One region of the Mesorhizobium opportunistum WSM2075 genome, then DNA from elsewhere that is predicted to be linked to it. Evidence: predicted binding sites of a transcription regulator. Region 1 holds the regulator's gene; each other region holds the start of a gene.

Region 1 (9,670 bases):
GCCCTGATTTCTCGCTGCGCGTCGCCAAAAAGGTCCGCGCCGCCGATCCGTCGATCCCGATCGTCCATTATGTCTGCCCAAGTGTCTGGGCGTGGCGGCCGGGCAGGGCGCCGGCGATGAAGCCCTATGTCGACCACATATTGTGCATCCTGCCGTTCGAGGTGAAGGAGCTCAGCCGCCTCGGCGGCCCGCAGGGCACCTATGTCGGACATCGCCTTGCGCACGATCCGGGCGTACTCAGCGCTGCGAGAGCGCAGATCCAGCCGCGCGACCTCTCGGGAGATCGCATCAAGACGCTGCTCGTCTTGCCCGGTTCGCGGCGCGGTGAGGTGAGCCGGCTGATCGAACCGTTCGGCGAGACGGTCTCGATCCTGCGGCAGCGCGGACATCAACTGCGTCTGCTGTTGCCGACAGTGCCGCATGTCGCCGACCTGGTCAGGGCCTCGGTGGCGCGCTGGGACCAGGAGCCGGAAATCATTCTCGATCCCGAGCGCAAATGGCAGGCCTTCGGCAAGGCCGATGCCGCGCTGATCGCGTCTGGAACGGTGTCGCTGGAACTGGCGTTGTCGGGCGTGCCGACGATCTCGTGTTACCGGCTCGATCCGGTGATGCGCATGGTCCAGGGCCTGGTCAGGGTGTGGAGTGCCGCCTTGCCCAATCTCATCACCGACCAGGCGATCGTGCCGGAGCACTACAACCAGTATGTGCGGCCACGCTATCTGGCGCGGCAGCTGGAGGCCCTGTTTTCGGACACCGCCTACCGTAGCTGGCAAAAGGACGGCTTTGCTGAAGTTGTCAGGCGCATGGCCACGGACAGGCCTTCAGGCGAGATCGCCGCTGAGGTGGTGATGGGGTGCATAAAGAAGGCAGTAGGCAGTAGGCAGTAGGCAGTAGGCAGTAGGCAGTAGGCAGTAGGCAGTAGGCAGTAGGCAGTAGGCAGTAGGCAGTAGGCAGTAGGCAGTAGGCAGTAGGCAGTAGGCAGTAGGCAGTAGGCCTCTTATTCCCTACTGCCTATTCCCTCTATTCCCTACCTTTTCGCGATCGGCACGTAGTCACGCTCCGGCGCACCGGTATAGAGCTGGCGCGGGCGGCCGATCTTCTGGCGCGGATCTTCGATCATTTCCTTCCACTGCGCGATCCAGCCGACGGTGCGGGCAACCGCGAACAGCACGGTGAACATGGTGGTGGGGAAGCCCAGCGCCTTCAGCGTGATGCCGGAGTAGAAGTCGACGTTCGGGTAGAGCTTCTTCTCGATGAAGTAGGAATCGGTCAGCGCGATCTTTTCCAGCTCCATGGCGATGTCGAGCAGCGGATCGTCCTTGATGCCGAGTTCACCCAGAACCTCATGCGCCGTCTTCTGCATGATCTTGGCGCGCGGATCGTAGTTCTTGTAGACGCGGTGGCCAAAGCCCATCAACCGGAACGGGTCGTCCTTGTCCTTGGCGCGGGCGATGAATTCCGGGATGTGATCGACATGGCCGATCTCGCCCAGCATGTTGAGCGCCGCTTCGTTGGCGCCGCCATGGGCCGGGCCCCACAGGCAAGCGATGCCGGCGGCGATGCAGGCGAACGGGTTGGCGCCCGACGAGCCGGCGAGACGGACCGTCGAGGTCGAGGCGTTCTGCTCGTGATCGGCATGCAGGATGAAGATGCGCTCCATGGCGCGTGCCAGCACCGGGTTGATCTTGTATTCCTCGCACGGCACGGCGAAGCACATGTGCAGGAAGTTGGCCGCGAAACCGAGATCGTTCTTCGGGTAAATGAAGGGCTGGCCGATGTGGTACTTGTAGGCCATGGCCGCGATCGTCGGCATCTTGGCGATCAGCCGCATGGAGGCAACCATGCGCTGGTACGGGTCGGAGATGTCGGTGGAGTCGTGATAGAAGGCCGACAGCGCGCCGACCACGCCGCACATCACCGCCATCGGGTGCGCGTCGCGGCGGAAGCCAGTGAAGAAGCGAGACATCTGCTCGTGCACCATGGTGTGGCGCGTTACACGGTAATCGAAATCGTCCTTCTGCGCCTTGGTCGGCAGTTCGCCGTAGAGCAGGAGATAGCAGACTTCGAGGAAATCGCCGTGTTCGGCCAACTGGTCGATCGGATAGCCGCGGTGCAGGAGAATGCCGGCATCGCCATCGATGAAGGTGATCTCCGACTCGCAGCTCGCCGTCGAGGTGAAGCCGGGATCGTAAGTGAAGGCACCGGTGGTGCTGTAGAGCGAAGCGATGTCGATGACGTCGGGCCCGACGGAGCCGCTTCGCACCTTGAACTCATGAGTCTTGCCGCCGAATTCCAGCTTTGCCGTGGCCTCTTGGGTCTTGCCGCCAAATTCCAGTTTTGTCGCAGCTTCGGTCATTGCAAACTCCTTCTCGTTTCCTCATGCCGGCAAAGGCAAATTTCTGCAAAGCGACACGTCGAAATCACCGCAATGCGCGTATTCGCCACCGCATTTCAGGAGGGTGCGTGCCAGATTGGGCCAGGGCCTAATGTTGCACTGCGAAACCCGCCTTTCAATGCCAATCTTCTTGGGCCAGTTTGCTCCTAATCGATTTGATCGGCTATGCGCGCCAGGCTCTCCTCGCGCCCCAGGACGGCAAGCACGTCGAACACGCCTGGCGAGGTACTTTTGCCCGTCAGGGCGGCCCGCAGAGGCTGCGCCACGGCGCCAAGCTTGTGACCACCGGCCAGTGCGTAGTCGCGGATCGCGGCCTCCGCGGCCGCGGCCGTCCAGTCGCCCGACAGCGCGTTCAAAGCTTCGTGAGCGCCGCGCAGGATCTTGCGGGCATCGTCATTGAGCAGGAGTGCCGCCTTGTCGTCGATCGGCAGCGGCCGCGTGGCAAACAGAAAGGCGGCGCCGTCGACGAGCTCGACCAGCGTCTTGGCGCGCTCCTTCAGGCCGGGCAGCGCTGCCAGCAGCTGCGCCTTGTTGCGGTCGTCGAGGCGCGCGGCCATCGCCGGGCCGCCCTCAAGATAGGGCAAAGTGGCGATAAAGATGTCCAAGAGTTCGGCATCGGCCATGCGCCGCATATGGGCGCCGTTGATCGCCTCCAGCTTGGCGAAATCGAAACGGGCCGCGCCCTTGTTGACGTCGCCTATGTCGAACCAGGACACCATGTCCTTGATCGACATGATCTCGTCGTCGCCGTGGCTCCAGCCCAGGCGCGCCAGGTAGTTGAGCAGCGCCTCCGGCAGGTAGCCCATGGCGCGGTAGGCCTCGACGCCAAGCGCGCCATGCCGCTTCGACAGCTTGGCACCGTCGGCGCCATGGATCAGCGGGATGTGCGACATCGACGGCACATCCCAACCCATGGCGTTGTAGATCACGGTCTGGCGGGCGGCATTGGTCAGGTGATCGTCGCCACGGATGATGTGGGTGATGCCCATGTCGTGATCGTCGACGACGACGGCATGCATGTAGGTCGGGTTGCCATCGGAGCGCAGGATGATGAAGTCGTCGAGATCCTTGTTGGGGAAGCGCACCTCGCCCTGCACGCGGTCGTGCACCACGGTCTCGCCCTCGGTCGGCGCCTTGACACGGATGGCGCCCTTGACGCCGGGCGGGGCTTCGGACGGATCACGATCGCGCCACTGGCCATTGTAGCGCGGCGGCAGGCCCTTGGCGCGCGCTGCCTCGCGCATCGCCTCGAGTTCGGCGGGGGTCTCGTAGCTGTAATAAGCCTTGCCCAGGCGCACCAGCTCCTCGGCCACCTCGCGGTGTCGCGGCGCGCGCTCGAACTGCGAAACCGCCTCGCCATCCCAGCCCAGACCGAGCCACGTGAGGCCGTCCAGGATCGCGGCCGTCGCCGCCTCGGTCGAACGCTCGCGATCGGTGTCCTCGATGCGCAGCAGCATCGTGCCGGCAGTATGCTTTGCATACAGCCAGTTGAACAGCGCCGTGCGCGCGCCGCCGATGTGCAGGTAGCCGGTGGGCGAGGGGGCAAAACGGGTGACGACCTTGTCGGACATGGAACTCTCGGGAAGCGTCTGAGGCGGGTGTGGCTGCGCGGACTTTCGCGCGTCGCGCGTTCATGTAGCATAGGGCGTCAGGGGTGCAAGGGGCAGACCCGATGGCTGGACGAAGCCGGGGCTCGGATCAGGGCGAGGACGCAGTTGTCGGCGTCAGCGAGCGGTCCCTGTTTGCGATGCCGCTGCCGGCCTCGCTGCCGACGCAATCGCCTCTCGTGCCGGGTTCAGGCAAGCAGTCGCTACCGGATATCCCCGCCCCAGTTTCGTCGCCGGCCGGCAGGATCGTGCGTGTGCGTCGGCAACTCGGCCGGCTGTCATTGCCGCGCCTGCGCAACGGCATCACTGCGGCGGCGGAGCTGGAGCTTGACCGCGGCATTGGCTTCCTGCTGGTGCCGGTTTGCCTTGCAATCGGCGCGATCGGCTATTTTTCGCTGACGGTCGAACCGGACTTCGCCAGGCCTGTCGCGGTGGTCGTCCTCATGGGCTTCCTGGCGATTGTCTCGCGCTCGTGGCCGAAAACCCATCTGTTCCTGATGGCGGCATTGCTGTGCGCGCTTGGCTTGCTCGCCGCCAAGGTCGAGACGTGGCGCACGGGAACCCGGATGCTGGGCTCGGAAATCTCGACGCAACTGAGCGGCCGCGTGGTCTCGATCGAAGAGATGGAGACCGGCCGCATCCGGCTGACCATCGACGTGACATCGACCGCTCGGCCGAAACTGCGCTACGCGCCGGAAAGGGTCCGGCTTTCGGCACGCAAGATACCGCCGGAAATGACCGCCGGCTCCCTAATCACGGGCTACGCCAAACTGTTGCCGCCAACCGGTCCGGTGCGGCCGGAGAGCTACGATTTCTCCTTCGACAGCTATTTCGCCGGCATTGGCGGCAGCGGGTTCTTTCTCGGCAATCCAAAAGTCGTTGCGGCCGATGACGGTGGCATGCCGCTGTCGGCCCGCCTTTCCTCAGGGATAGAAAACGCCCGCGAAGCCATCGCCGACCATATCAGGGGCAGCGTCGGCGGCGCCGAAGGCGAGATCGCGGCGGCGCTGATCGTCGGCGTGCGCGCCGGCATCCCCGACGAAATCAACGAAGCGATGCGGCGCACCGGCATCTATCACATCATCTCCATTTCGGGACTGCACATGGCGCTGGTCGCCGGAACCATCATGGGGCTGCTGCGCGGCGCCTTCGCGCTGTTCCCGGACTTTTCCGCGCGCCGGCCGGTGAAGAAATACGCGGCCGCGGCCGCACTTTTGTCGATCGCCGCCTATCTCGTCATCTCCGGCGTCGTCGTCGCCGCCGAGCGCAGCTTCATCATGCTGGCGGTGATGCTGATTGCCGTCCTGTTCGATCGCGCGGCTCTGACCATGCGCAATCTGGCGATCTCGGCGATCGCCGTCATCCTGGTTTCCCCGCATGAGGTGGTCGGCCCGAGCTTCCAGATGTCGTTCGCCGCGACCGCGGCCCTGGTCGGCGCCTATGCCGGCTGGGCGGATCACCGGGCGGGAAAAACGAGGCCACCGCCGCCGAAGCGATCCTTGCCCGGTTTCCTGACCCGAAAATTCCTGCTGGCGACAGGCGGATTGGCCATGACCTCGATTATCGCCGGCAGCGCCACGGCGCTGTTTGCCATCTGGCATTTCCAGCGGGTGTCGCCGCTCAGCCTGTTCGCCAATCTGGCCGTCATGCCGATCGTGTCGGTGGTGATGTTCCTGGCCGTTGCCAGCGCGCTGCTGATGCCGTTCGGACTGGATGCGCCATCCCTTTACCTGATGGGCAAGGGCCTGACCGCGATGATCGCCATTTCGGCGTGGATATCAGAACGCTCTCCGGTCGATGCGGTCGGGCTCATCTCACAGCAATCCGTGCTGCTGGTGACGATTGCCCTGGTCATCGCGACGATGGCGACGACGTGGCTGCGGCTTGCAGCGCTTCCATTCGCGCTCGCCGGCTTGCTGGCGGTGTCCGACACGCGCACGCCGGATGTGCTGGTCTCGGAAGACGCGCGGCTGGTCGCGCTGCCGATCGGCGGTGGCGAACTCGCGGTCAGCCGGGCCCGGCCGAACGAATTCACGGTCGACAACTGGAAACGCGCGCTGACGTCCGAAACCATCATCCCGCCAGAGATGTTCGACAAGGCGGATGGACAATTCGATATTGCCGATGCCGTCAATCTCCCGCCGGGAGCGCCGTTCTATTGCACAGACGGTGTCTGTCTCGCCAGGCACCCGTCCGGTGCGATCATAGCGCATGTCGAAGACCGCAAGGATACCTGGAAGGCCTGTGGCTTCGCCGACCTGATCATCGTCAATGACGCGACAGCCTACGATGCCTGCCACAATCCGCTGGTTCTCGTCGTTACCAAACGGCAGCTCGCCCGCAAGGGCAGTGCGGCCATCTTCTTCGACCGCCAATCGGCCACCGGTCCGCCAACCATCAGCTTCGCGGTGGACAGCCCGTATCGGCCCTGGCACGCGCAGCGAAAGTTTTCGCGCGAGGCGAGAGGCCTGGAGCCCTATCGCAAACCTGACAAGCCAAGTGCCGTGCCGGCTCAGTAGCGCCTGATCAGCCCAACCAGCTTGCCCTGCACCTTGACCCTGTCCGGCCCGAAGATGCGCGTCTCGTAGGCCGGATTGGCGGCTTCAAGCGCAATCGAAGCACCCTTGCGGCGGAACCGCTTCAGGGTCGCTTCCTCCTCGTCGACCAGCGCCACGACGATCTCGCCCGGGCTCGCCGTATCGGCGTTGCGGATAATGACCGTGTCGCCATCGAAGATGCCGGCCTCGATCATCGAGTCGCCCTTGACTTCCAGCGCATAGTGCTCGCCGCCCATGATCATGTCCGGCGGCACCGAGATGGTATGCGTCTGATGCTGGATGGCATCGATGGGCACACCGGCGGCGATGCGACCCATGACCGGGATGGACACCGCTGGAACCGCATCGTCGTCGTTGCCAGCAGCGGCAAAGCGCGACGGTGCCGGCTTGATCTGGCGGCCGAGGCTGCCCTGACCGAGACCGCCTTGGCCGAGACTCCCCTGGATGACGCTTGGCGAGAACTTCTTTGCCGCGTTGAGGCCCGGCGCGATCGAATCCGGCAGCCGCAGCACTTCCAGCGCACGCGCCCGGTTGGGCAGCCGGCGAATGAAGCCGCGTTCCTCCAGCGCCGTGATCAAGCGATGGATCCCTGATTTGGAGGCGAGGTCGAGCGCCTCTTTCATCTCGTCGAAGGAGGGCGGAATACCGCTTTCCTTGAGCCGTTCATGAATGAACATCAAGAGTTCATGTTGCTTGCGTGTCAGCATGGCGGCCCCCAAGGCATCTGGACAAGGGTTTTGATCCAGAATGGTTCTGATCCAGAATCGAAAAACAAACCCAGAACAAACACTATCTGTTCCAGTTGTGTTCTGCAACCGTTTAAAGTTTAGTGAATTTGGTAAGAGAGCCGAAATCATTTGCGGCCCGGACAGGCCGGAAATCGGGGTTTTTCGCCCGTTGCCGCCCGTCGCCCGCATTGAAATGTTTGGTTAATAGCCTGTGGCCTGTCTTGCGACATGGCTCGGCATCAGCCGACGGCAGAGCCCGTCGAGGCCGATTTCGGCGCTTGCGATCGGCTTGCCTGCCGTGAACGAAACGAAATCAAAACGCCAACAATCGCCGGTTCGGAAGCAGGTACGGGATCAGGCTGGCGGGATCGCACCGGCCAGCACCTGCGCATAGAATTCCGCATCGATATTGCCGCCGGAGATGACGCAGACGACGTTGCCGGTCGCCCGCTCACTGCTGAGAGCCGCGGCCAGCGAGGCGGCGCCCGCGCCCTCGGCGACGACCTTGGCCTTCGAGAACAGGAGCCGCATGGCCTCCGTCACCTGTTGCAGGCTGACGGCGATGGCACCGTCGATGAGCTGGTTCGCCAACGGCCATAGCTCGGGGATCAGGGAGGGACCGCCAATGCTCTTGATGAAGGAGGGCCGTGTCTCGATCTCGACAATACGTCCGGCCGCCAGTGCGGCGGTGACCGGCGCCGCGTTCTCGTCCTCGACGGCAAAGACCCTCGCCTGCGGACGAAGGGCCTTGAGCGCACTTGCAACGCCGGTCGTCATGCCGCCGCCGCCATATGGCGTCAGCACGAAATCGACCTCCGGCAGATCCTCGACAATCTCGAGGCCGATGGTGCCGTTGCCAGCCAACACCGCCTGATCGGTGACGGGATTGATGAGAAGTTCGTCAATGTCGGGCCGCTCGATCGCGGTGATGTAGCGCCACCAGGTCTCGTGGGAGACAAAGCGCACCTCGCCGCCAAGACGGCGGACACCGTCGATCTTGGTCTGCGGCGCGCCGGCATACATGTAGGCGGCCATCGGAACGCCAAGAGCCCGTGCCGCCCAGGCCAACCCATAGGCCATGTTGCCCGAACTGACGGTCGCAACACCGTGCCTGAGTTCATCGGCGTCACGACAAAGCAAGGTATTGAGCGCCGGCCTGAGCTTGAAGGCGCCGATCGGCGACAGGGTCTCGAGCTTGAGGAATATCCGCTGGTCGGCACGGCCAAGATCGAGGCGCAGCAGCGGGGTGCGCGGCAGCCAGGCGGCCAGCCGATCGCGGGCTTCGGCAATCTCGTCAAGCGTCGGACGATGCGGAGGTGCCGAGATCATCCGGCAACCGCTTTCAAGCTGCCGGCGCGCGCGACGTCCTTGTTCGCGTCGCCGTCCTCGCTGTGGACATAGACGTGCAGCGTATAACCGATGTGGGCCGTCATCAGCGCTTTTGCCCGCTCGACGTCGCGGTCCAGGGCGGCTTCCATGATCGCCGTGTGGTGCTCGATCGCCATCGCCTCGCGCAGCGCGTTCATGGCCTCTTCGTAGCCGTCCTTGAGGCCGGCCGCCGCCCGCAATGTCGGCGCCAGCCCAAGAAAGCGATGGTGCCGGCGCAGCTGGTCCGAGATCGTCGAGCGAAACCGCAACAGCCAGCTGGATGTCGCAGCGCTCAGCAGCGCGGCATGAAAAGCCTCGTGGTTCTCGTCCCACTGGTCGACGGCGGCATCCGATGGGTCGTCCACCGCGGTCTTGCAGCGGGCGAGCCGGTAGTGCGCGGTGACAACCGCGTCTTCCCACTCCCGGCCGCCTTTCTCCATCGATTCCTGGAAGAGCGGTATCTCGACGACCATCCTCGCGCGCGCCAGATCCTCAAGTTCGGCCCGGGATACGGGGGCGACCGCGAAGCCGCGATTGCTGATGGCGGTGACCAGGCGTTCGGCTTCGAGGCGCGACAATGCTTCGCGCAGCGGCGTCCAGCCAACTCCATAGATGCCGCGCAGGGCGCTGAGCTTGAGCGGGGCGCCCGGCATGAGACGGGTGGTGAGGATATCGCGCCGCAGAAGCTGGTAGGCGGCTTCCGTCTTGGTGGAGTTCTTCTGGTCCTGCATCGCGATCCATTCGTTCTCTGCCATTGGAGAAATTATATATGATGATTGGTGATGGCAAGAATTATATATAATGTTTGACATGCGCCGATGGACTGACCATGATCGCTGGAGGTGCCCCGAGGCGGCGCTGATCAAATCTGGGAGGAAATGATGTTGAAGTCGAAATCCGCATGGCTGTCGGGATTGGCTCTGGCAGGCGCATTGATGGTCAGCGCCGGGAGCGCCGCGGCCGATCAGATCCGTATCGGCATCGCCAATTTCGGCGAGCATCCGCAATTGAACG
Region 2 (9,670 bases), 3.0 Mb from region 1:
GGCCGGCCAGCACCGATGAGGTCAGCCCAGCCAGTGTCGAGGCGACGACGCGGGTGGCGAAGGTGGAGGCATTGAGGCCGTGGTCGCAGACCGTCACCAGATAGGTATCCAGCGCCTTTGCCAATGTCGGCGGCGGGGCGGAACCTCTGAGCATCCTCAACATGTCGGCGGCATGGTCGGCCTTGCCGTCCGGCGCAACCGGCTGCTCGCCGCGCTGCAGGCGCAGCAAGGCCGGCGTCAGCACCGCTGGCGCCGCGATCAGCCGCAGGGCATCCGCCAGCGTTTCGCCGTCCGGTAATAAGGCCATTCCGGCGCGCATGGCACTGTAGACGTCGAGCGGCGCCAGCAGCACCAGCGAAGGCTGGAGCCGATCGAACACCTCGACGCGTGCCTCGCCCAGGCTCGCCGCCAGTTCGGCATCGCCGGGCAGGTCGTCGAAGAAACCGTCCAGCAGCAGGCGGACCACCTGCGGATAGGTCCATCGTCCCGCCAATTCCGGCAAGGAATGGCCGCGGATCGTCAGGCGGCCGCCCAGGCCATCCACGTCCGACAGGATTGTTTCGGCCGCCACCACGTCATCGAGCCCATTCGCCATAGCTGTCTCCTTGAAGCTTTTGCGCATGGGAGATAAGGATGGGCGACACAGGCATCAATCTTGATCAACAGAATCAATATCAGGTTCACATGTCCGAATGGTTGTCACGGGAAGAGGCGCTGGAACGGCTCAAGGTGCGGCCGCAGACGCTCTACGCCTATGTCAGCCGCGGGCGCATCGGCATGCGGCCCGACCGTGCCGATCCGCGCCGCAGCCAGTACCGCGCCGACGATGTGGCGGCGCTGGCGACGCGAAGGGCGCGCGGACGCAGCCCCTCGGCCATCGCCGAAAGCGCCATCGCCTGGGGCGAGCCGTCGATCGCAACGTCGATCTCGACCGTTTGGCACGGCAGGCTCGTCTATCGGGGACGGGACGCCGTTGCGCTCTGCGAACATGCCACGCTGGAGGAAACCGCCGCCCTGCTTTGGGCCCGGCCAGAACCGGTGAGTTTCGAAGCGCAGGCGTCGGATGCCTCCGGCCAGCTTGGCCAGGCCCCGGCCTTCGCGCACCTTGCCACGCTTGCCGGCCAGGGGCGGCCCTCGCTTGGACGCAGTGCCGCCTCGCTCTGCGCCGATGCCGCGCGCGCTATCGGCGTGCTGGCCAGCGCCATCGGTGCCTCGCCGGGATCCGACCCGGTGCATCGGCGATTGGCCCGGGGCTGGTCGGTGGATGATGGCGGTGCGGAAGCAATCCGGCGCGCCCTTGTGCTGCTCGCCGACCACGAACTCAACGCATCGACCTTTGCAGCCCGCGTCGCGGCCTCGACCGGAGCCTCGCCTGCTGCTTGCCTGCTGGCGGGCCTGGCAACGCTTTCCGGCCCCCGGCACGGTGGCGCCAGCGAAGCGGTGATGCAACTCGCCGACGATGCGGCACGGCACGGCGCCGATGCCACGATCCGGCGCTGGCTCGGCCACGACCGGCCGCTGCCGGGCTTCGGCCATCAGCTTTATCCCGAGGGCGATCCTCGCGCCACAGCACTCTTGGCGGCCATCGACGACACAGACGAGACATTGCGATCGCTGGAAACCGCCGCCATGGCCGCGACCGGCGCTCCAGCGAATATCGATTTTGCCCTGGCCGTGCTGACGCGCAGCCTTGGCTTGCCCCGCGACGCACCGTTCCATTTGTTCGCGCTCGGACGCAGCGTCGGCTGGGCCGCGCATGTGGTCGAACAGATCGTGAGCGGCAGCATCATCAGGCCGCGCGGCCGCTATGAGGGATTGCTGCCGTAGATTGCGTGAATGACAGCGCTCACGACATCGTGTCGAGCTTGCGCTGCATGGCCGCGATCTGGTCCTTGAGCTGCTGCAGGTCGTCGGGCTTCTCCGGCGCTTCCTTCCTGGCCGGCTCGGCGGGAGCCGCGGCAGGCGCCGAGCCCGCAGGCGGGAACGGCGTGAACAGCCGCATCGCGTTCTGGAACATTTCCATGTTGCGGCGCGTCTGTTCTTCCAGCGCCTTGATCGGCGTCGCCATCTTCATCACGTCGAGCGGCGACTTGCCGATGGCGCCTTTCATCTGCTCGCGGAAGCGCTCCTGCTCCTTGGAAAAGGCGATCATCGACTGTTCGAGGAAGCTCGGCACGATCATCTGCATCTGGTCGCCATAGAAGGCGATCAGCTGGCGCAGGAACGGGATCGGCAGCATATTCTGCCCGTCCTTGTTCTCCAGTTCGAAGATGATCTGGGTCAGCACCGGATGCGTGATGTCGTCGCCGGTCTTGGCGTCCTGGACGGTGAACTCCTCGCCCTTCTTGACCATCTCGGCCAGATCCTCGAGCGTCACATAGGTGCTCGTCCCCGTATTGTAGAGGCGGCGATTGGCGTATTTCTTGATAACAATCGGATCGTCTTTTGCGGCCATCTGCATCCTCCCCGGACACCGGCGCGCCTGAGTAAGCGGCCGGTAACGATTGCGCCTTTTTAAAGGATATGCGCAAAAGCCTCACAATTCCAAGCAGTTTGTGCAGTGCGGGATCATATAATGCTGCATAGCAGGCAAAATATGTTGCGCAGCAGCGCCCGCCCTGCCGGCACGGCGATGCGCGGCCTGCTTGCGGCGCATGGGCGCCATACCCATTTCCGGTTTGACTTGGGGTTGGGAAAGGGCAAGAAAAGTCCTCAACGGCAGAACAACACCCATGAAGTCTGGAGAAGAAAATGTCCGCTTCCATCGTCATTGCCAGCGCCGCGCGGACCGCGGTCGGCTCCTTCAACGGCGCCTTTGCCGCCACCCCGGCGCATGAGCTCGGCGCCGTCGTCGTCAAGGAATTGCTGGCCCGTGCCGGTGTCGAAGCGGCCGAGGTCGACGAGGTCATCCTCGGTCAGGTGCTGACCGCGGCTCAAGGCCAGAATCCCGCCCGCCAGGCCTCGATCATGGCCGGCCTGCCCAAGGAGACCACCGCTTGGGGCCTCAACCAGGTTTGCGGCTCGGGCCTGCGCGCCATCGCGCTCGGCATGCAGCAGATCGCCACCGGCGACGCCAAGGTGATCGTCGCCGGCGGCCAGGAATCGATGTCGATGTCGCCGCACGCCCAGCACCTGCGCGCCGGCGTCAAGATGGGCGACTACAAGATGATCGACACCATGATCAAGGACGGGCTGTGGGATGCCTTCAACGGCTATCACATGGGCAACACCGCCGAGAACGTCGCCCGCCAGTTCCAGATCACCCGTGAAGACCAGGACCATTTCGCGCTCGCCTCGCAGAACAAGGCCGAGGCCGCGCAGAAGGCCGGCAAATTCAAGGACGAGATCGTCGCCTTCACCATCAAGGGCAAGAAGGGCGACACCATTGTCGACCAGGATGAGTATATCCGCCACGGCGCGACGCTCGATGCCATGACCAAGCTGAGACCGGCCTTCGACAAGGACGGCACGGTGACCGCCGCCAACGCGTCCGGCATCAATGACGGAGCCGCCGGAGCGCTGCTGATGAGCGAGGCGGAAGCCGCCAGGCGCGGCATCACCCCGCTGGCGCGCATCGCGTCCTGGGCAACGGCCGGCGTCGATCCGGCGATCATGGGCACCGGACCCATTCCCGCCTCGCGCAAGGCCTTGGAAAAGGCCGGCTGGTCGGTCGGCGATCTCGACCTCGTCGAGGCCAACGAGGCATTTGCCGCGCAGGCCTGCGCCGTCAACAAGGACATGGGCTGGGATCCCTCGATCGTCAACGTCAATGGCGGCGCCATCGCCATCGGCCACCCGATCGGTGCGTCCGGCGCCCGCGTCTTCAACACGCTGGTCTTCGAGATGCGCCGCCGTGGCGCCAAGAAGGGCCTGGCCACCCTGTGCATCGGCGGCGGCATGGGCGTCGCCATGTGCGTGGAAGCGCTCTAAGAAAGAGAAGTGAATAGCGAATAGGGAGCAGCCAATAGGGAAGAATGGCGTCAGCGCGACAGGACATTTGATCCCTACTCGCTATTCGCTACTCCCTATTCGCTCTCCCGACCAAAGGGAGGGAGCGCATGACCAAGGTTGCAATCGTCACGGGGGGATCGCGCGGCATCGGCGCCGCGATTTCGATCGCTCTGAAGGCCGCAGGCTATTCCGTTGCCGCGAACTATGCCGGCAACGACGAGGCGGCGGCGAAGTTCAAGGCCGAGACCGGCATTCCGGTCTACAAATGGTCGGTCGCCGACTATGATGCCTGTGCCGTCGGCATCAGGCAGGTCGAGGCCGATCTCGGCCCGGTCTCGGTGCTGGTCAACAATGCCGGCATCACCCGCGACGCCATGTTCCACAAACTGACGCGCGAGCAGTGGAAAGAGGTCATCGACACCAATCTGTCCGGTGTTTTCAACATGACGCACCCGCTGTGGAGCGGCATGCGCGACCGCAAGTTCGGCCGCGTCATCACCATCTCCTCGATCAATGGCCAGAAGGGCCAGGCCGGTCAGGTCAATTATTCGGCAGCCAAGGCCGGCGACATCGGTTTCAGCAAGGCCCTTGCTCAGGAGGGGGCTCGCGCGGGCATCACCGTCAACGTCATCTGCCCCGGCTATATCGCCACCGAGATGGTCAAGGCGATCGACGAGAAGGTGCTCAACGAGCGCATCATCCCGCAGATCCCCGTCGGCCGCCTCGGCGAACCGGAAGAGATCGCGCGCTGCGTCGTCTTCCTCGCTTCGCAGGATGCCGGCTTCATCACTGGCTCGACGCTCACTGCGAACGGCGGTCAGTATTTCGCCTGAGGCGATGGTTTCAGCGAGACAAGCTGGGACAACGAGAAACTGGGCGGACCGGGAAACCGCTCCGTTTTTTCGTTGATATGCTGATCGCAGCAGAATGCCTCGTTCCAGCGCGATGATCCAATCCGGCACGCAAAGGTTAATGGCCGCAGCGGTATCTGTGCAAAACCGGTCGCCAGACCTGTGGATTCTCGGTGGATAAGCTGTTCACAACACAAGATATTGGGAGAACAAAAGGGGAAAATATCGTTGGCGCTGTTTTGTCGCCGATTCGTTCCGGCTTTGAGCGGAAGTTAACATTAACGGCCTGAAATCTTCTGCAATGCTTTAACGGTCAATTCAGAAAGATTAACAATTTCATAATCTTGGGCGAGGCGGATCGGGCCACCTTCCTCATTTGCCGGCAAAGATTAACGATGGGGGCCACCTAGCATAAAACGGGCCAGTTCAACGATTCAGCATGTGGTGAGACTCATCGTCACAAAATCCATATGTAGCCGTGAACAAAAGCTGAATCTGACGGAGTCAGCGATTCGTCGCTGATTCGTTCCAGACTCGTTCCAACTCTTAATCCGCCACCGATCGGGAGCTTGACAAACGCGCCTTCGAACCGACGGCGGAACATTCCGCTTTCGCTTCGCGCCCGAAATCCCTATGTGTCGCCTGTCATACGCGCCGTCCAGGGCACGCTCCCGACAATGAGAGGCCAGAAAGCCCTATTTCCGAGCCGATGAACATCCAGCCGAAACACACCGAGCCGCTGATCCTGTCGGGCCGCGACGTGACCGCCGTGCTTGGGCCGACCAACACCGGCAAGACCCATCTCGCCATCGAGCGCATGGTGGCGCACGAGACCGGCATCATCGGCCTGCCGCTCCGGCTGCTGGCGCGGGAGGTCTACACCCGCGTTTGCGAAAAGGTCGGAGCCCACAAGGTGGCGCTGATCACCGGCGAGGAGAAGATCCAGCCGAAAGGCGCGAAATATTCCGTCTGCACCGTCGAGGCCATGCCGCGCGAGACCGATGCCGCCTTCGTCGCCATAGATGAGGTGCAACTGGCCGGCGATCTCGAGCGTGGCCACATCTTCACCGATCGCATCCTGCATCTGCGCGGCCGCCAGGAGACATTGCTCTTGGGTGCGGCCACCATGCATGGCATCTTGCAGCGGCTGCTGAAGGGCGTTTCCGTTGTGACCCGGCCGCGGCTGTCGCATCTCGCCTATGCCGGCTCCAAGAAGCTGACCCGGCTGCCGCGTCGCACCGCGATCGTCGCCTTCTCCGCCGATGAGGTCTATGCCATCGCCGAGTTGATCCGCCGCCAGCAGGGTGGTGCCGCCGTCGTGCTCGGCGCGCTGTCGCCGCGCACCCGCAACGCGCAGGTGGCGCTGTTCCAGTCGGGCGATGTCGACTATCTCGTCGCCACCGATGCCATCGGCATGGGTCTCAACCTCGATCTCGACCATGTCGCCTTTGCCCAGAACCGCAAGTTCGACGGCTACCAGTACCGCAATCTGACGGCGGCCGAGCTTGGCCAGATCGCCGGCCGCGCCGGCCGGCATCTGCGCGACGGCACCTTTGGCGTCACCGGCCAGGTCGATCCGCTCGACGAAGAGCTGGTCAAGAAGATCGAGGGCCACGACTTCGATCCGGTGAAGGTGCTGCAGTGGCGCACCGCGCGTTTCGACTTCGCCAGCCTCGACGCGCTGAAGCGCTCGATCGAGACCAACGCTCCGGTCGAGGGTTTGACGCGCGCGCTGCCGGCGGTCGACGCACAGGCGCTCGAATATCTGTCGCGCGACGGCGACATCCGCGCGCTGGCCACCGATGCCAGGCGCGTGGCGCTGCTGTGGGAAGCCTGCGCACTCCCCGACTACCGCAAGATCGCCCCGGCCCAGCATGCCGACCTCATCGCCTCGATCTACATGGACCTTGCCCGGCACGGCCATGTCGACGAGAATTACATGGCCGAGCAGGTGCGCCGCGCCGACACCACCGAGGGCGACATCGACACGCTGTCGCACCGCATTGCCCAGATCCGCACCTGGACATTCGTGTCGAACCGGCCAGGCTGGCTGGCCGATCAGGCACACTGGCAGGAAAAGACGCGCGAAATCGAAGACAGATTGTCGGATGCGCTGCATGAGCGGTTGACGAAACGCTTCGTAGACCGCAGGACTTCCGTCCTCATGCGGCGCCTTAGAGAAAATACCATGCCTGAAGCCGAAATCAGTCCTACCGGAACCGTCCTTGTCGAAGGCCATCATGTCGGCGAGCTGCAAGGGTTCCGCTTCACAGCCGACCAGACGGCCGGCGGCGAAGACGCCAAGGCCGTGCGCACGGCCGCGCAAAAGGCGCTGGCCGCCGAATTCGAGGCACGCGCCGAACGCTTCGGCGCCTGCGCCAATGGCGACCTTGCGCTTGGTTCGGACGGCACGCTGCGCTGGATCGGCGCACCGATCGGCACGCTGGTTTCAGGCGAGGACGCACTGAAGCCGCGCCTGGTGCTGCTGGCCGACGAACAGTTGACCGGCCCGGCGCGCGACAAGGTCGCCGCGCGTGCCGAACGCTTCGTCAATTTCCAGATCGAAACGCTGCTGAAGCCACTGGTCGACCTGAAGAATGCCGACCAGATTTCCGGCATCGGCCGTGGCATCGCCTTCCAGCTCGTCGAGAATTTCGGCCTCATCAACCGCCGCGACATCGCCGAGGAGATGAAGTCGCTCGACCAGGAAGGCCGTGCGGCACTGCGCCGGCTTGGCGTCCGCTTCGGCGCCTACCATGTCTTCGTGCCGGCGCTGATCAAGCCGGCACCGGCTGGACTGGTGACCTTGCTGTGGGCGCTGAAGAACGACGGCAAGGACAAGCCCGGCTTTGGCGACGTGGTCCACGCGCTGGCATCGGGCCGCACCTCGGTGGTCATCGATCCGGCCTTCGACAAGGCCTTCTACAAGCTTGCCGGCTACCGCAATCTTGGCCGCCGTGCCGTGCGCATCGATATTCTGGAGCGGCTGGCCGACCTGATCCGCCCGGCGACCAACTGGAAGCCCGGCCTTGGCCAGCGGCCGGACGGCGCCTATGACGGCCAGTCCTTCATGGTGACGCCGCCGATGATGTCGATCCTCGGCGCCACCGCCGACGACATGGAAGAGATATTGAAGGGCCTCGGCTACCGCGCCGAGCCGAAGCCGGCGGCCGAGGTCAAGGCACGGCTGGAGGCGCAGGACAATGCCGCGCGCGAAGCGGCAGCCGCCAAGCTCGCGGCGGAAGAGGCGGCACGCGCCGAACAGGCCACGGCAGCCGAAGCCGCCGCAACGGATGCTGCCGCCGAAGCCGCGGTCGAAGGTTCCGAGCCGGCTGCCGCCGAGGCGGCGGTCGAAGCTCCGGCCGAAGCCATCGCGGAAACGGCTGTTGAAGCTACAATCGGAACCTCAGCCATTGCGGAAACAGCGTCAGAGCCTGTCACGGAAGAGCAAGTCGCAACTCCCGCAGAAATCGTGGAAGAAACTCCGGCTGTTGCAGAAGTTGTCGCCAACGTCACTGCCACAGAAGGCGCCGACGCCCCCACCTCCCCCTCGATGGGGGAGGTCGCGGCGCGAAGCGACGCGGGTGATGGCGCCGACGATGCACGTCGTGCTGATGAAGCCAGTGACGCAGTTGCTGACGGTACTAACGCGGCCCCCACCCCGGCGCTGCGCGCCGACCCTCCCCACGAGGGGGAGAGTGAGGCCAGTGAGCCCGCCGCCGAAGCCGAAGCGCCCAAGCCGATCCTGCTGTGGCGCCAGGGCCGTTTCGACCAGCGCCCCCGTCACCAGGAGGGCCGCAACAATCGCCAGCGCAACGGCCAGGCGCGCGGCCGAGGCAATACACCGACCGATGCCGTCGGCGTCCAGGCAACGGGCACGCCAGGCGAGCGCCCGGCCCATGAAGGCCGCCGCGACGGCGCCGGCAAGCCGCGCTTCGACCGTTCGAAATTCAAGCCCAAGCCGCAGGGCGAAGGCGAACAGCGCCGCGACGGCCGCCCGCAAGGCGAACGTCCCGAACGCCGTGAAGGCCGGCCCGACTGGAAGGGCGGCAGGCCGGAAGGCAAGGGCGGTCGCCCCGATCAAGGGGGCGCAAAGCCCGTTTTCCAGCCGAAGCCGCGCGAGGAACGCCCGGTCCGCTTCGATCCGGACTCACCCTTCGCCAAGCTCGCCGCCTTGCGCGACCAGCTGAAGAAGTAGGCCCCTCGACCAAGAGATCGCGCTTCGATGGTTGCTGAAGGCCGCCAGCGCATTGACAAATGGCTGTTCTTCTCGCGCGCCGTGAAATCGCGCTCGCTGGCGGCGAAGCTGGTGGTCGCCGGCCGCGTGCGCATCAATCGCGACAAAGCAGCGCAGGCCTCGGATCTGGTCAAGCCGGGCGACGTGCTGACCATCACGCTCGACCGGCGCATTTTCGTCTGGAAGGTGCTCGGCGCCGGTGTGCGGCGCGGCCCGGCCGAGGAGGCCCGTACCCTCTACGAGGACATGTCGCCGCCGCCCACACCGAAGGCCGACACCCTGCCCGATGCCATCCCGGCGCTGCGCGAGGCTGGCAGCGGCCGCCCGACCAAACGGGAGCGCCGCCAGACCGACCGCTTGCTCGGCGAAGATTGAGGCTTGTCGCCCAAGAGGATCGGCCAAGAGGTTTGTGGCCAAAGACGCGGTTGGCGATTTGGGACAGCGACAGACGCCAGACGGAAACCGACCCCGGCAAACAGGACACCAAATGCCCCTGTCGCACCCGCGTGCTGGAATTTCATTCCGGAAACGCCGATGCCGCTGGGCATGGCTGCCCTTGCAAGCGACGGACAAAGGCGTTACCTCACGGAAAAAGCCCAACAAAACTGGCCCAATAGAGCTGGGACGTCCC
Region 3 (9,670 bases), 980 kb from region 1:
ATGGCCAGGCACGGTTTCGGCAAGGGCGAATACCGCTATTTCCGCTATCCGTTGCCCGATCTCATCGGCGGAATGCGCAGCGCGCTCTATCCCCGGCTGGCCGAGGTCGCCAACCGCTGGAACGAGCGCATGGGACAAGCGATGCGCTATCCCGCGACGCATGCCGAGTTTCTCGACCAGTGCCATGACGCCGACCAGACGCGGGCGACGCCGCTCTTGCTGCAATATGTGCCCGGCGACTTCAACTGCCTGCACCAGGATCTCTACGGCGACCTCGCCTTCCCGCTGCAGGTTGCGATCCTGCTTTCCGAACCGGGCAAGGATTTCACCGGCGGTGAATTCGCGTTGACCGAGCAGCGGCCGCGTATGCAGAGCCGGGTCGAGGTGGTGCCGCTGCGCCAGGGCGACGCCGTTGTCTTCGCCGTCCACAACCGGCCGGTGCAGGGAACGAAAGGTAATTACCGCGTCAATTTGCGCCACGGCGTCAGCCGTCTGCGCTCAGGCATGCGCCACACCGTCGGCATCATCTTTCATGATGCGAAGTGATGGCGCGGGTCCGCATCAGCCGACACCATCTCCAGGATCCAGGGACACGCATAGTAATCGGCGATGCGGTCGATCACTCCGCCGGCGGCATGGATCCGCACCAGATGGGCAGGCCGCCAGACATCGCCATACAGCCTGTCGACGACCAGCACGATCTCGGCGCCGATCGCACCCTGCCGCATGCGCCAGGGAAGTTCCGCGCGCTCATACTCGACGAAATAGGGCGAGGCGGCGAGCAGGCCGTTGTAGCAATCCGAGACCCGCAGGCGCGCATCGGCGCTGGTCAGCGCCCGCACCCCGTCCCAGTCCCTGGCATTAAAGAGTTCGACATAGCGGCCGAGCAGCCGCGCCAGGTCGGGATCATGTGCGGGCGCCGCGACCGGTTGCGCCGGCAAGGCGGCGAGCTTGGCGCGGCCGCGGTTGAGCGCCGACTTGACGCCGCCTGTCGTCGAGCCGACGAGCTCGGCGATCTCCTCCAGCGAATGATCGAAGACATCCTTGAGCAGCACGCAGGCGCGCTCCTTCGGCGGCAGGTGCATCACCAGCCGCTCGATAGCGCGGCCGGCACCCCGCCCGGCAGGCTCGACCGGCAGCACGATATCGTCGCCGGCGTAGCCGGCCTCGGCCAGCATTCGCGTGCGGCGGCCCCTGATGAAATCGATGCACCTGTTATGGGCGATGCGGAACAGCCAGGGCCGCAACGCCAGCGTGTCGTCGAGCAACTCGATCTTGCGATAGGCCTCGAACAGAGCCTCTTGCATGACGTCCTCGCCGTCGAGCGCCGAGCCGGTCATGCGGGCGCAATAACGATGCAGCCGGACCCGCAGATGCGAGACCGTCTCCAGGAACGCCTTGTAGCGCAGGTCGAACAGGCCTTCGGGATCCAGCCTGGGCCTCATCCCCTGCGCGGTATCACGAGATCTGCGGATCTGCTGGTTCATCGCGGCACATAGGTCAGGGTCACCACGCCATTGTCGAAACGGTGCGTACCGACGAGATCGAGGTCGATGGAACCGACATCGTCGAAGGCGCGCTTGCCGTGCCCGACGCGGGTCGGCACGATCGACAGATGATACTCATCGACCAGCCCGGCGGAGACCAGCGTTTTGTCGAGCTGCGACACCCCATATTTCAGGATGTCGCCGCCCGGTTGCCGCTTGAGCGCGGCGAGCGCCTGCGCGACGTCGCCCTCAAGCAGCGTGGCATTCCATCCCACCGTCTTGAGCGTCTTCGACGCGACCAGCTTCTTCAAGCCGTTGATGCGGTCCATATATGGACCCTTGAGATCGGGCCAGCGCGCCGAAAACATCTCGTAGGTGACGCGGCCGAGCAGGAAGAACTCGACGCCGGACAACGCCTGCAAGGCATGCGCCTGGTTCTGCTCGTCGAAGAAGGGCGAGGCCCACCCCATCGGCCCTTCGATGACACCGTCCAGCGAGACGAAGCTGGACACGATCAGCCGGCGCATGATCAGGCCGCCTTCGCGCCGGCGGCAACATCAACGGCATCCGGCAGCCCAAGCTTCGGCCGCACCCAGGCGGCGAGGCGGGCGATCGCGTCATCGGCTTCGGGCGCTCGGCCCGCCATCATCTGGAAGGAGTGCAGCATGTCGTCAAAGACATCGAGCCGCGTCTCGACGCTGGCTTGGCCGGCGCGTTCGGCGAACATCCGGCTTTCGTCGACCAGCGTCTCGTCGGCGCCGGCCTGGAGGTAGACAGGCGGAAAGCCGGAGAGATCGGCATAGAGCGGGCTGACCTCGGGATCGCGCCGGTCGGCATCGCCGATGAAATTGGCCACCAGCCAGTCGACGCCGGCCTTGGCGAAGGCGGGGTCCTTGTCGCGGTTGGTCTCGTAGCTGGCGGCGGTCAGCGCCATGTCGAACCAGCCGGAGATGATCAGGGTGGCGACGGGCAGCGGCCTCCCCTGCGCACGCAGCCGCTGCAGGACGCCATAGCTCAGCACAGCGCCGCAGGAATCGCCGGCGATCACGATCCGGCCCGGGTCGAAGCCCTGGTCGGCAAGCCAGTTCCAGGCGGTCATCGCCGCTTCGAGCTGGCCCGGATGCTTTGCCTGGTGCGCCAGTGGATAGTCATAGACCAGCGCTCGGCAACCGATCGCCTTGGCGAGATGGCCGACCAGCTTGCGGTGCGTGTAGATCGAGCCGCCGACGAAGCCGCCGCCATGCGCGTAAAACAGCGCCCGCTCCGCGTCGGCGCCCTTCGGCACGATCCATAGCGCCGGCACGCCGCCGGCATCCACCTCGATATAGTCGACGCCGCCCGGTTCGCCGGTCAGCGCCGTCCAGTGAGTGTCGTTGAAGTCGATGATCGCCTGCGGGCTGGTCAGCTTGCCGGCATTGGCGACGAACGCCGCGTAATGGTTCCTGTTTGCCTCACTCTCAGTGCTCGCCATGATAGCCTCCGGGGTTATGGATCGCGGGTCCCGCGATCTTCCAAAGCCAAGGACGGACGAGCGGCCAAAAAGGATACGTCGCAGCGCTCGCTCTTTTGGGAGCGCGCTCAGGCCACGCCGCCAAACGCCGCCGCATGGCGCCGGGCGAACTCGACGAACGGCGTCGGCTGGACGCCGAACATTTCATGCGTCACCAGATGCACCCGCGATTTCGGCCGCCGCCGCCGCTCAGCCAGTTGCTCGTCCAGCGCATCGGCGAAACCGGCCGGAATGCCGGCGGCCAGCAGGTTGCGCCGCCGCTGTTCCGGACTGATGTCGACATAGCGGACTGGCCTGCCGATCGCCTGCGATATTCGCGCGGCGATCTCGGTCATCGTCAGCGCCTCGGGGCCGGTCATGTCGAGGCTCTCGCCTGCATGGCCGCCATCGCGCAGCAGCCGGAAGGCCACTTTGGCGATGTCCTCGACATCGACCGGCGACAGCTCGGTGTCGCCGAGCGCGAGATAGAAGGCGCCCTCGGCGGCGATGGTCGGCGCGTCGCGCAGATAGACCTGCATGAACTGACTGGGGCGCAGATGCGTCCACGCCATGCCGGCCGCTTCCAGATAGCGCTCGACCTCCTCATGCATGCGCGTGAACCGGAACTTCGTCGCGTCGTAGCCGATGTTGGACTCCCTGCCGGAGAACTTCACCACATGCCCGACGCCGGCCGTTCTGCAGGCATCGATGAAACAACACTGCGTCTCGGTCATGTCGTCGCCCGCGGTCGAAATCATCAGCACGCGATCGACGCCGTCGAGCGCAGCGCCAAGCGTTTCCGCCCGGCGCATGTCGCCCTCGACCAGGTCGACGCCGGCCAGATCGCCCAGTCCTGCAGCAAATGCCCGGTTCCGATCGCGGACCAGCGCCCGCACCGCATGCTTCTGCCGCGCGAACTCGCGCACGATCGCTTTTCCGTTCAAGCCCGTGGCACCCGTCACCAGGATCATCAGCTTTTCTCCGTCTTGATTGCCGCGGCTGCCATGCCGGCGACCGCAGCTTGAAGACGAAGAGACCAGGGCAAAGGATTCTGCCCAAACGTCTTTTTATCGATGCGAGGCTCAGCCGCCCGGCGCATAGCGGTTGACCACCATGCCGCATGCATAGGCCTTCGAACCGAGCAGCCGAAGCTTCCGGAAGCCGCCCTGGTCGAAGATGCGGCGGCCGGCGCCCAGCACCGCCGGGTTGACGAACAGCTGGAACTCGTCGACCAGTCCCGCCGCGATCAGCGCGGAGGCGAAGCCGGCGCCGCCGAAGACGGCGATGTCGCCGCCCTCGCCCACCTTCAGTGCCTTGACTTCGCGCGGCAGGTCGCCGCTCACCACCGTCGTGCGTTCCCACCGCGAGGTTTTCAGCCTGTCGCTCGGCACCACCTTGCGTGCTTCGACGATACGCTGGGCGAAGGCGTAGAACGGATCGGCCGGATATTTCTTCGCCGCATTGCCCCAGTGGGTCAGGTACCCCTCCTCGGCCATCTTGCGGCTGAGCAGGATGGTGTCGATGCCGGCGAAGACGATGTTGAAGTCGCGCTTCAGCTCCTCATCCCAGCCATTGTCGTCGCCCCACTCCCAAAGCTGCCATCGATGATCCTCATTGGCGCCGACATAGCCGTCGACCGACATCTGCATCTGAAGGATCAGCTTTTTCATGGCGTTCGCCTCGTTTCCGGATTCTGGATGGGAAGGATCAGGCAGCGCTTTGCGAGCGGGCGAAAGCGTGCGCCCAGCTCTCGAAAGTGGTCGGCGTGGTGTTGCTGACCGACGGTGCCTCCAGCGCCCAGCGATCGCCCTTGTTGAAGCTCGCCGCCGTTTCGCCGAGCGCATCGGCAAAGCTCGCCGACAGGCCGTTGGCGACCATGCCTTCGCGGGCATCGGCGAAGGGCACGGCATGATAGGTGACTTGCCTGCCGATCGCCTTGCCGAGGATCGCGGTGGCTTGTTCAAAAGTATAGTGGCCGCCGCCATGCAGTTCGACGACCCGCTCGGCCGGGAACCGGCCAGCGCCCAGCAAGGCGGCGGCGCGCTGCCCGACATCGCGGGCGGCAATGAGCGGCATTGGCAGGTCGCCGCGGAACGGCGTGGCGAAGACGCCGGAAGCGGCTTGCTGGACAAAGCCCAGGCCCTTGGCAAAATTCTCCATGAAGAACGAGGCGCGCAGGAACACCAGCTCGTCGAGGCCGAGCGCTTCGAGCCGCTCCTCCATCATCGCGGCACCCAGCGAAGTTCCCTTTTTGAGATGAGCATTGAGGCCGCTGAGCAGCACGACACGGCGCATGCCTGAATGCGTGATCGCCGCTGCCAGCCGCTCGCCGACCTCATCCTCGAAGCGATGCAGATCCGGCGCGGTGACGTCGAAGGGGATCATCACATAGGCGCTGTCGGCACCGGAGAAGGCGGATGCCAGAGCGTCGGCGTCGTCAAGCGCAACGCCCAGGCTGCGCGCCACGCCGCGCACTTTGTGCCCCTGCGCGGCCAGCACGGAAGCGACCTCCTTGCCGACCTCACTGGTGGCGCCGACAACCACGACGGTCCTTGGTGCGACGTTGCTCTCGATTGCTTGCATGTCGTCCTCCTCTGCGAAAACGAGCCACTATGGCAACAGAATGATTTACTTTTGGAACCATTTGACGCATGCACAGAATGATGTCAATAGTAAAGTGATTTAAAAACGGAACCATAGATGTCGACCCGTGAAAAATCCGGCTGCCCGATCAACCTGTCGCTGGAACTGCTCGGCGACCGCTGGACCCTGCTCATCGTCCGCGATCTGATCTTCGCTGGGAAAAAGCACTTTCGCGAGTTCCTGCAATCCGACGAAGGCATCTCCTCACGCACGCTGGCCGAGCGGCTGCAGACGCTCCAGGAAGAAGGCATCCTCACCCGCAGCGATGACCCGACCCATGGGCTGAAGGCGATCTACCGGCTGACCGAGGCCGGCGTCGACCTGTTGCCGGTGCTGGCCACGCTCGGCGCCTGGGGCAGCAGGCACCGCAAGGCCGACGATCATCTCGCCCGCATCGCCGACGAGTTGGCGGCCGGCGGCGAGCCGGCGCTGGAACGGATGAAGGCGGCGCTACGGGTGGAGCATATCGTTTAGGCGGATACCCAGTCTTCCCATGGGAAATGAGTTGCCAGCCTCGGCTGCGGCCAGGGAGGTAGATTAAGCTACGCCGCGGCTTGACAGCCGTACATGATTTGTTCTCTATGTGTTCGCATCTATCAGCAACTGTGGATGAGCGGTCGGGATGGAAACGACAGCCACCATCCTGCATGCCGATCTCGATGCGTTCTATGCCTCGGTCGAGCAGTTGCTCGACCCGTCGCTGCGCGGCAAGCCGATCGCGGTCGGCGGCGGCGTCGTGCTCGCCGCCTCCTATGAGGCGCGTGCCTTCGGCGTGCGCGGCGGCATGCCCGGGCGCAAGGCGCGCGAGCTCTGCCCGCAACTGATCTTCGTCGGCGGCAATTTCAGCCACTACCAGCGGCTTGGCGACGCGGCGATCAAGGTGCTCGACGATTTCACGCCGCTGGTCGAGCGCATTTCCATCGACGAGGCCTTCGCCGATGTCGCCGGCTGCACGCACCTGTTCGGGCAACCGCAAGAGATCGCCGCGACCATCCGCCGCCGTGTGCGGGCCGAACTCGGCCTGCCGATCTCGATCGGCGTCGCACGCACCAAGCATCTGGCCAAGATCGCCTCGCAGGTCGCCAAGCCCGATGGGCTGGTGGTGGTCGATCCCGGCACCGAGCTTGCCTTCCTGCACGATTTGCCGGTCGGCCTGATGTGGGGCGTCGGCCTGGCGACCAGGGCGCGGCTGGCCGAAATCGGCGTCGAGACCATAGGCCAGCTGGCCAGGACGCACAGCGGCGCGCTGACGCGGCTACTCGGTCCCGCCGCCGGCGAAAAGCTCTCGGCCTTGTCGTGGAACCGCGACCCGAGAAAGCTGGAGACGAAGCGCCGCGCGCACTCGGCCGGCGCGCAGTCGGCACTTGGCCGCAAGCCAGCCGTGGCGCAGGTCATCGTGCCCACTTTGCTGCACCTTGCCGACCGCGTCGCCAGCCGGCTGCGCGCCAAGGCGCGGCCCGGCCGCACGGTGACCGTGCGTGTGCGCTTTGCCGATCTCAGCGCCGTCACCCGCTCGATCACGCTCGACCAGCCGATCTCGGCGACCACGATGCTGGCCGAAATCGCAGGCGATCTGGTGCGCGGCGTGCTCGCCGACAATCCGCACGAAAGAACGATCTCGCTGCTGGCGATCTCGGTCTCGCACCTCTGGGAAAGTTCCGAGCTGCAGCTCGAACTGCCGCTCGGCCTTGCCGACGAAAAGCATCGGCCGGGTACTGCGAAAGGCCTGGCGCGCTTCGGCGCCGACCGCGCCATCGACAAAATCCGCGAGCGCTTCGGCAAACAGGCCGTCGGCTACGGCACGGTGGCGCTCGAAGCGGCGCGCTCGGTGCCCGACGAATTCAGGGAGCTGGCGGAAAAGGAACTGTGAGAACTACCTGCCGCTGCCAATAGCGATGCACCTTGACGCCGCTGGCGCTTTCCCCGTGCCAAGGCTCGCAAGCGATGCCGTCTTTGTCGGCATCGTGCGTCGGCCAATAGCCGGGCTGCCCCTTGCGCGCGGGGGCAAGACCGACGGCGCGAGCCGCTGCACAGTTCGGGAACGCGGCAAAGTGCCTGAGGGCGGTGAGCGGTGAGTCGAGCTGGATGCCGACAAAGCCATAGGCGATGTAGCCGGACAACAGGATGAACGGCGCGAAAAGAGCAACCCATTTCAGCCTGCCAAGGCGATGATATGCAGGCCAATACAAGAATGGCAGAAGCATTCCCGGCACGCCCCCGGTCCCAGCACATCAATGCAGGCTATCTCGGGGCAGGCTATCTCGGGCCGGCCGCCATGACAATGACGCCGGACCTGCCGGGATCGAGATACGCCCCGGCCCTCAGAGCTGCGCCGTACCGAAAACCCGATCCCAGAATATCGACGTCACGCCGAAATTGGCGGTATCGTCGATGTGATGATGCACTGCGTGGCGGCGCTTGAGCGTGTAGAGATAACTGGGATGTCTGGGATGCCAGTGATGGATCATGTGGTGGATGCTGATGTACCAGAGATAGCCCAGCATCAGGCCGCAACTGACCGCGCTCGCGGTCGCGAAACCGAAGGCCATCCACACCGGCAGGAAGGCGACCAGCGCATGCACACCCAGACTGAGCCAGGTTGGCGTACCCACCGAACTGCGCTCCTCGACATGATGACGGTCGTGCAGGTCCCTGATGTAGGGGATGTGATGAAGGACAAAGCGGTGCAGGACGTATTCGACCAGCGTCCACAGGCCGAGACAGAAGATGACCGTACCGATCCACTCCGGCGCACTCTCCTCGCCGGCCTCGATCAACCCGGCTATTCCCAATATGGCGATCACCAGCGGATAGACCACGAAGTCGCTGTAGTAGCCGATCAGACCCAGTTGCATTCGGACGCCTTACCTGACCTTCGACGCCGCCCCAAAGTGATACTTCAGATTGCCGGACTCGCACATGAGGTGCAATGCGGGCGTGTTTGACATAGCGTCGCAATTTGCCGATGCAAGGGTCGGCACCCATGATCGGCTGGCAATTGGCCACCTCGTACCGGCGCCACGAATGGACACGCAAAATGGCAAAACGCAGTGCCGGCCTGCTGATCTATCGTCGAAGCGATGGCGATGTCCGCGTGCTGCTGGTTCATCCCGGCGGCCCGTTCTGGGCGAAGAAGGACGATGGCGCCTGGTCGATCCCGAAAGGCCTTGTCGACGAGAATGAGGACGAGCTTGTGGCGGCACAACGCGAAACCGAGGAAGAAATCGGCATCAAGGTCGACGGCCTTTTCACGCGCCTCGGCGATTACAAGCAACCGGGCGGCAAGATCGTCAGCGCCTGGTCGGTGGAGGCCAGGGCGGAGATCGACGTGGCGGCGATCAAGAGCAACAGCTTCACCATGGAATGGCCGCCGCGGTCGGGATCGATGAAGGAATTCCCGGAGGTCGACAGAGCGGGCTGGTTCAGCCTGCCTGAGGCCGAGGTAAAGATGCTTGTCGGGCAGCGTCCGATGCTATCGGATCTGGCGAAGCAGCTGCGAATCCAGTGATCTCCCCCCTCAAGGGGGGAGATCGACTGTCATTCCTCGAACCGCGCCGCCGTCCACGCTCCACCCGCCGCGTTCGATTCCACCGCCGCGGCGACGAATTTCACCCCGCGCGCGCCATCGACCACGTCAGGCACCTGCGCCGCGCGTGCCGCATCGACCACCCCACCCGAGCGGTGGGCGCGGATGATGTCGGCTGCATCGCGGTAGAAATTGGCGAAGGCCTCGATATAGCCTTCCGGATGCGCCGCCGGCATGCGCGACACGCGCCGGCTTTCCTCGGTCGAGCCATGGCCGCCGCGCACCAGCGTGCGGGTTTCCTCGCCATATCTGGAGAAGCGCAATTCCTCCGGCCGGCTTCCAGACCATTCGAGCCCGGCTCTGTCGCCATAGATGCGCACGGAGAGGTCATTGTAGTGGCCGGGTGACGTCTGGCTGGCCAGGATCGTGCCGCGCGCCCCGCCGGTCCAGCGCACCAGCACATGCGCATTGTCGTCGAGCCGGCGCCCCGGCACGGCGGTGAACAGATCGGCCGACACCGTCTCG

The links. Region 1 encodes LexA, which represses DNA repair genes until DNA is damaged. Its sites were predicted from a motif close to TGTTCNNNNTGTGTTCNG; they were not measured.
Region 2: the regulator LexA is predicted to act here: its motif matches at 5,327-5,344, upstream of MESOP_RS06680 (helicase-related protein).
Region 3: the regulator LexA is predicted to act here: its motif matches at 6,193-6,210, upstream of dinB (DNA polymerase IV).

What each region holds. Positions count from the first base shown of each region.
Region 1 covers NC_015675.1:4,388,811-4,398,480, forward strand. Annotated here, with positions in the region: gene lpxB (lipid-A-disaccharide synthase) at 1-887, shown strand, start outside; gene gltA (citrate synthase) at 1,028-2,356, opposite strand; gene gltX (glutamate--tRNA ligase) at 2,542-3,966, opposite strand; gene MESOP_RS21150 (ComEC/Rec2 family competence protein) at 4,068-6,521, shown strand; gene lexA (transcriptional repressor LexA) at 6,515-7,267, opposite strand; gene MESOP_RS21160 (pyridoxal-phosphate dependent enzyme) at 7,643-8,617, opposite strand; gene MESOP_RS21165 (GntR family transcriptional regulator) at 8,614-9,411, opposite strand; gene MESOP_RS21170 (ABC transporter substrate-binding protein) at 9,538-9,670, shown strand, end outside.
Region 2 covers NC_015675.1:1,397,572-1,407,241, reverse strand. Annotated here, with positions in the region: gene MESOP_RS06705 (citrate synthase/methylcitrate synthase) at 1-595, opposite strand, end outside; gene MESOP_RS06700 (citrate synthase) at 685-1,827, shown strand; gene phaR (polyhydroxyalkanoate synthesis repressor PhaR) at 1,847-2,455, opposite strand; gene MESOP_RS06690 (acetyl-CoA C-acetyltransferase) at 2,752-3,930, shown strand; gene phbB (acetoacetyl-CoA reductase) at 4,059-4,784, shown strand; gene MESOP_RS06680 (helicase-related protein) at 5,512-9,000, shown strand; gene MESOP_RS06675 (RNA-binding S4 domain-containing protein) at 9,028-9,414, shown strand.
Region 3 covers NC_015675.1:3,409,490-3,419,159, reverse strand. Annotated here, with positions in the region: gene MESOP_RS16415 (2OG-Fe(II) oxygenase) at 1-546, shown strand, start outside; gene MESOP_RS16410 (sigma-70 family RNA polymerase sigma factor) at 531-1,445, opposite strand; gene MESOP_RS16405 (dihydrofolate reductase family protein) at 1,484-2,014, opposite strand; gene MESOP_RS16400 (alpha/beta hydrolase) at 2,017-2,958, opposite strand; gene MESOP_RS16395 (SDR family oxidoreductase) at 3,066-3,947, opposite strand; gene MESOP_RS16390 (dihydrofolate reductase family protein) at 4,059-4,646, opposite strand; gene MESOP_RS16385 (NmrA family NAD(P)-binding protein) at 4,684-5,559, opposite strand; gene MESOP_RS16380 (winged helix-turn-helix transcriptional regulator) at 5,677-6,093, shown strand; gene dinB (DNA polymerase IV) at 6,242-7,489, shown strand; gene MESOP_RS32995 (excalibur calcium-binding domain-containing protein) at 7,461-7,823, opposite strand; gene MESOP_RS16365 (sterol desaturase family protein) at 7,941-8,474, opposite strand; gene MESOP_RS16360 (NUDIX hydrolase) at 8,657-9,127, shown strand; gene MESOP_RS16355 (Gfo/Idh/MocA family protein) at 9,157-9,670, opposite strand, start outside.